DNA from 2 places in the Bradyrhizobium sp. CCBAU 51745 genome. Region 2 is predicted to be linked to the other one. Evidence: predicted binding sites of a transcription regulator. Region 2 holds the regulator's gene; the other holds the start of a gene.

Region 1 (3,405 bases), on a different contig from region 2:
TGGCAGGAATCGGTCTCGGAACCGACACCATCATCCACGACCGCGAAGTCCGCGGCATCGGCGTCGTCGGTGAGCTGGACCCGGACCGTGGCGCGCGACGGGTCGTCGGTGAAGGCGACATGGACGCGGGCGGTCCAGAACAGGGATGTGAGCTCGACGGAGGTATCGCCGACGGCGATGCAGGGCTGCGAGACCGGTCCGATCTCGCCGCGGGCGACCACCGCAGCCGCCAACAGGGGAACCACCGAGGCCAGGATCTTGAAACGCAACATGACGCTCTACTCGCCGGGCCCGTACCGGAACTAGTGGGCCTTATGGTTTGCAGAGCGTAAAGGAAACTCGTTACCACCGGGTTGACGCGCACCGATGATCAGGCGAGCTGGCGCACATCCTCCGCGAGTGCCCGGTAGGACAGCGCTTCGGCCAGATGCAGCCGGCCGATCTTGTCGGTGCCGTCGAGATCGGCGAGCGTGCGCGCCACCCGCAGCACCCGGTGATAGCCGCGTGCCGACAGCCGCATGGTTTCGGCGGCATCGCGCAGCAGCTTTTGCCCCTGCGCGTCGGGTCGCGCAATGTCTTCGAGCACCGACGCCGGCGCCTCGGCATTGGTGCGAACCTGCGGCAGGCCCGCCTGTGCGTAACGCGCGAGCTGGATGTCGCGCGCCGCCGCCACGCGCGCGGCGACTTCAGCGGAGCCTTCGGTCGGTGGCGGCAGGATCAGATCGGCTGCGGTGACCGCCGGGACCTCGATGCGCAGATCGATGCGGTCCATCAGCGGGCCGGAGATGCGCGCCTGGTAATCGCCGGTGCAGCGGTCGATGCGGCCGCGCTTGCAGGCATAGCCGGGCTCGAACGCATTGCCGCAGCGGCAGGGATTCATCGCGGCGACCAGCATGAAGCGGGCAGGGTAGGTGACGCGGTGATTGGCGCGCGACACCGAGACCTCGCCATTCTCCAGCGGCTGGCGCAGCGAATCCAGCACGCGCGGATCAAACTCGGGCAGCTCGTCGAGAAACAGCACGCCCTGATGCGCCAGCGAGATCTCGCCGGGCTTTGCCCGCGCGCCGCCGCCTGTCAGTGCGGCCATGCTGGCGGAATGATGCGGCGAGCGGAACGGCCGCCGCGACGTCAGCGCGCCGCCCTCGATTTCGCCCGCGACCGAGGCAATCATCGAGACCTCGAGCAGTTCGCTCGGCGACAGCGGCGGCAGGATCGAGGGCAGGCGCGCGGCCAGCATGGATTTGCCGGCGCCGGGCGCGCCGATCATCAGCAGGTGATGGCCGCCGGCGGCTGCGATCTCCAGCGCGCGCTTGGCGCTCTCCTGGCCCTTGATGTCGCGCAGATCGAGCAGCGAGCTTGCGGCCTCATGCACTTTCGGCACGGGCCGCGACAGCACCTGCGTGCCCTTGAAATGGTTGGCGATCTGAATCAGCGAATGTGCGGCGACGATCTGGATATCAGGGCTCGCCCACGCCGCCTCCGAGCCGCAGGCGGCGGGGCAGATCAAGCCTTCCTCGCGGGTGTTGGCGCCGATCGCGGCGGGCAACACGCCCGCGACAGGCGCGATCGAGCCGTCGAGGCCGAGCTCGCCGAGCACGGTGAAGCCGGCCAGCGCATCCGGCGGGATCGCGCCGATCGCCGCCATCAGCCCGAGCGCGATCGGCAGGTCGTAATGGCTGCCTTCCTTCGGAACGTCGGCGGGCGCGAGATTGACGGTGATGCGGCGTGCCGGAAGCGCCAGTCCCGAAGCGATCAGCGCCGAACGCACCCGCTCGCGCGCCTCCGACACCGCCTTATCAGGCAGGCCGACGATGGCGAAGGCCGGCAGGCCCGGCGCGACCTGCACCTGCACGTCGACCGCGCGGGCCTCTATACCCTCAAAGGCGACTGTCGAAACCCGCTGGACCATGCTGCCCCCCTTGCACAATCAAGGGTAGCAGACCGCAATCGCCCTGACAAGAACAATACAGGAACATGGGCGAGGGCCGCCGGACCCCTAACTTCAGGTAAACGGGATCAGGACATTAAGCTTCGACTACGCCTCGAATGCGAGTGGCTGCGCTCAGCACATCCCAACACATGTCCGCTACTCCTGAGGCTGCGGGATGGGCCGTGATCTAACGGGTGAAGAATTCAAATGCTTGCAAATCGCCGTAGAAGCGAACGTCGGGTGTGCAGCCGGCTGGCCAAGATTCATTTTGGCGCGGGCTCGCTGCCGCGGGACTGCACGATCACCGATATCTCGGACGGGGGCGTGAAAGTGGTGGCGGAATTTCTCGAAGTGCCGCCGCAGTTCACGATCATCTTCGCACCGGATTACTCCCGCCAATGCCGCCTGCGCTGGCGCATCGGCTGCGAGTTCGGTGCGGAATTTACCGACTAGGTCACATAAGGAGGCGTCCTTAACGGGACTTTAGCGTTAATCGGTGAAGCATCTCTGATCAGTCCGCCGGCGGTGATCAGAGTATGTTCAAGCGTTCGTCCCTTGCCCCCTCCCCGGCGAGATTCCTGCTTCCCGCACTCGCGGTGCTGGCCCTCGGCGGCTGCCAGACCACCGGCCTGGATGACGTGACCGGTGCGCTCGGCGGCCGGCCCGAACCTGTCGCCGCGGCCGACGGCAAGCCGGAGATGGCCGCCTTGCGCGAGCGCTATCGCGCCAAGCCTGATAATCCCAATATCGTTCTCGAATATGGCAAGGCGCTGCGCGACAGCGGCCAGCATGCCCAGGCCGTTGCCGTGTTCGAGCAGGCGGTGCTCGCCCATCCCAGCAACAAGGCGCTGCTCGCCGGCTATGGCCGTGCGCTCGCCGACAATGGAAATTTCCAGCAGGCTTTTGACGTGCTGGGCCGCGCGCATTCGCCCGAGGATCCTGACTGGCGCATCCTGTCGGCGCAGGGTGCGGCGCTCGACCAGCTCGGCCGCAACGAGGAAGCGCAGCAATATTACGCCGCAGCGCTGAAGATTGTGCCCGAGGAGCCGACCGTGCTGTCCAATCTCGGCCTGTCCTACATGCTGCAAAACAATCTGCCGAAGGCCGAACAGGTGCTCGGCCGCGCCTATCAGCGCAATCAGAACAATGCGCGGATCCGTACCAATCTCGCGCTGGTGCTGGGATTGCAGGGTCGCGAGACCGAGGCCGAAATCCTCGTGAAGGCCGATCTGCCGCCGGACCAGGCCGCGGCCAAGATCACGGCGCTGCGGCAGCTGCTGGCGAAGAAGCAGCAGCAGCGGGCGGAGAAATAATCCGCCGCCGCTGTTTGATGCCTACGACGCCTTGCGATGCGGCGCGGATCCGCGCCCGGTTTTGCCCTTCAGCTTCTTCAGCAGCGGTCCGAGCAGCGAGCGCTTCGGTTTCTTCACCTCGCCGCGCCCGGCGAGCCGGTTGGCCATGATCTGGAACAGCTC
Region 2 (3,405 bases):
CCGGATTGCACCGGGATGGTGATCGATCGGCCGCGTCTGGCGAGCCAGGGCGCGCTGGCGCTGACACGTCGCGGCGATGGCTTTGCCATTGCGGCGGCGAGGGCGAGAGGCGCAAACCGCCCCTGGTCGCCGGCGGCGGCCGGCGATGGAGATTTCGAAGGGACCCTCATGCCGCGGTCCGCAGCTCCGCGCGCCAAGGACGCAACACCGTCCGAGGCCGACCTTCAGGCCGAGGATTGAGGCATGATCCGGACAAGCGCGGAGCGGTTCTCCGGCGCGACAAACGCGAAAACGCGTTTGCGCGGAGATCATGCCCAATTTTGGCCGGTTCAACCGATCGGCAGGCCCGGAGGTGTCGGCTGTCTGTCGGCGACAACTTGCGGCTTGTGCTCGCGCTCACCGAGCGGCTGGGTCACCGGCAGTTGCAGCACGGTTGCGCGCTGGCCTTCGACGAGCTGGGTCACCAGCACGTATTTGCCATCGGGGAATTCGATCGCGTCGTGATGACGATCGGGAATGTGCGGATCGACCTTGCCGAACTTGCCGACGCGCGAATTGATGGTGCGCGTCCAGATCCACCTGTTGTCGTAGCGGACGTTGTCGGCGAAGGCGAGCTCCGTTCCCGGCAGCAGGCAGACCGCGACCGACATGTCGGCTTCGGAGGCGAAGCCGCGCGTCGAGGTGCCGCGGAAGGTTGTCGTGACGATCGTCTCGCCGACCTCTGCGGGACGCGTCGCGACGGCATGCAAGCTATAGTCACACATCGGGTGCTCCTCATCAGCGATAGAGCACCCGCGCCTCTTCTGAGGCGCAGGCCTCTATCAGAGTGGAAGCCTGCGATCATATGCCATGTTGGGGGCAAATCTGCGGCTTGAGTCTGCAGGCTGCCATCACAATTTCTTTTTCAGACATCCGAGGAACAAAGACTGCTTCCGTGCATTCCGAGAGCTTCTTCGTTAGCGCCCAGCCGGTGCCGACCAACCCGAATAAGGCCAGGCCGGCTGCGCCTGTTGCCCGACGGCGTTGCGGGCACTGCGGAATTGTTCGTTCGTCGCCTGTGGCGCCCTGCGAACGTGATGCTGCGGCTGCGCAGCGAAGGTTTGCGACGCTGATATTGCGATCAGCGCGATCGCGACGGTGCTCAGAATAATCTTGCGCATGGCGGTCTCCTCGGTCTCGCAAGGCCTGCGAAGCGATGCGTGCTTCGTCATGGCGTGCCGGGGATGTAGCGCGGGAGAGGTGGCCGGATAATCAGTGCAAAACCAGAAAAACCAACCAGCCGGAGCGGACAATCGTCCGCTCCGATCTTGAGGGCGTGCTTGCCAGGTGGCGACGTGCGCCGCGTTCAGTATTTGCGGTACAGCCCGATCAGCTTGCCCTGGATCTTGACCCGGTTGGGCGGCAGGATCCGGACCTCGTAGGCGGCGTTTGCCGGCTCGAGCGCGATCGAGGCGCCGCGGCGGCGGAAACGCTTGAGCGTGGCTTCCTCGTCGTCGATCAGGGCCACCACGATATCGCCGGTGTCGCAGCTCTCGTTGCGCTGGATCAGCGCCATGTCGCCATCGAGAATGCCGGCATCGACCATGGAATCACCGCGGACTTCGAGCGCGTAGTGCTCGCCCGCGCCGAGCATGTCGGGCGGGACGCTGATGGTGTGGCTGCGCGTCTGCAAGGCCTCGATCGGCGTACCGGCCGCGATCCGGCCCATCACGGGAACTGCGACAGGGCGTTCGCCCTCATCGACGGGCGGGCTCGACATCGTGTGCACCTTGCCGAGATTGCCCTCGATGACGCTCGGCGTGAAGCCGCGACGGCTGCCGGCAGCCGCCTGGAGTTCAGGCAGCTTGATCACTTCGATGGCGCGGGCCCGGTTGGGCAGGCGGCGGATGAAGCCGCGCTCCTCGAGCGCAGTGATCAGGCGATGGATGCCCGACTTGGAGCGCAGGTCGAGCGCATCCTTCATCTCGTCGAAGGAGGGCGGCACGCCGCTTTCCTTCAATCGCTCGCTGATGAACCGCAGGAGCTCGTATTGTTTGCGCGTTAACATCTCGACCAAAATCCCCCTGACGATGTCGCTCGATTCCCAGACGCTGAATTCAGCAGTAAGCCGCTACATGCTCGAAACAAATCATGAACGGACACTATATGTTCGATACATGTTCCGCAACTGCTTAATTTACCGTGAACGCGACAAAGTTCGCGGGACGGTTGCGTCGGCGCGCTCACTCCGGCAGTCGCAACACCTCGCAAGGCGTGCCGGAAGCGGCCCTCGGTGCGAACGGCGCGCGCACGAGAAGTGCCTGTGCCGCAGCGAGATTCGCCAACAGTGAGGAATCCTGGTGGTTGACGGGAAGAGCGACGAGCGTGCCGTCGTCCCGCGTCTCCAGACGCGCACGCAGATAATCCTCGCGCTGGTCATTGGCCCCGAGGTCGCGACCGAGCACGGCGCGTTCGCGGCGATGATGAATCATTGAGCGGCCCGACAGCGCGCGAATCAGCGGCACCAGAAACAGGAAGCCGCAGACGTAGGATGACACGGGATTGCCGGGCAGGCCGATGACGCGCATCGGCCCGAGCTGCCCGTTCATCATCGGCTTGCCCGGCCGCATCGCGATCTTCCAGAACGCCATCGAGATACCTTCGTGCCGAAGCGCCTGCTGCACCAGATCGTGGTCACCGACAGACGCTCCGCCGGTCGTGATCAGGATGTCGGCGCCGGATTCGCGGGCGCGGCGGATGCCCGAGGTGGTGGCGGCAAGCGTGTCGGCGGCGACGCCGAGATCGATGGTGTCGGCACCCTCGCTGCGGGCGAGGGCGTGCAGGGCGTAGCCATTGGAATAGACGATCTGGCCGGGGCCGGGTGTCGAGCCCGGCATCACAAGCTCGTCGCCGGTTGCGAGAATCGCGACCTTAGGACGGCGATGAACGCTCAGCTGCGGATGGTTCATGCCCGCGGCGAGCGCAAGGTCCCGATCGGTCAGCCGTGCGCCCTTGCGCAGGAGCACGTCGCCCTCGCGGAAGTCGATCCCGGCGGGGCGAATGTGCCGCCCGGTGAGGGCAGCTTCCTTGATCGTGATGCGCTTGCCGTCCGCGATGGTGTCCTCCTGGATCACGACCGCATCGGCGCCGGCGGGAACGACGCCGCCGGTGAAGATCCGGACAGCTTCGCCGGCACCGACCGTTCCTGCAAATGGGCGGCCGGCTGCAACCTCGCCGACCACCGTGAGCTGCGCATCAACCTTCGCAGCATCAGCCGCGCGAACGGCATAACCATCCATCGCTGACATCGCCTCGGGCGGCTGCGTCCGGCGCGCCGCGACGTCCCGCGCGAGCACGCGATGGAAGGCCTGATCCAGAGCGATCATTTCCTCAGCCAAAGGCTCCGCACCGGCGAGCACGGCGGCA

Evidence for each region. Region 2 encodes LexA, which represses DNA repair genes until DNA is damaged. Its sites were predicted from a motif close to TGTTCNNNNTGTGTTCNG; they were not measured.
Region 1: a site for LexA is predicted at 1,958-1,975, ahead of XH98_RS25245 (YifB family Mg chelatase-like AAA ATPase). Genes of this name have one in related genera too.

What each region holds. Positions count from the first base shown of each region.
Region 1 covers NZ_LBJP01000084.1:138,972-142,376, reverse strand. Annotated here, with positions in the region: gene XH98_RS25250 (hypothetical protein) at 1-272, opposite strand, end outside; gene XH98_RS25245 (YifB family Mg chelatase-like AAA ATPase) at 371-1,909, opposite strand; gene XH98_RS25240 (PilZ domain-containing protein) at 2,138-2,383, shown strand; gene XH98_RS25235 (tetratricopeptide repeat protein) at 2,467-3,243, shown strand; gene XH98_RS25230 (AAA family ATPase) at 3,265-3,405, opposite strand, start outside.
Region 2 covers NZ_LBJP01000070.1:35,934-39,338, reverse strand. Annotated here, with positions in the region: gene XH98_RS17255 (ComEC/Rec2 family competence protein) at 1-240, shown strand, start outside; gene XH98_RS17250 (hypothetical protein) at 330-764, opposite strand; gene XH98_RS17245 (hypothetical protein) at 957-1,160, opposite strand; gene lexA (transcriptional repressor LexA) at 1,346-2,047, opposite strand; gene XH98_RS17235 (molybdopterin molybdotransferase MoeA) at 2,223-3,405, opposite strand, start outside.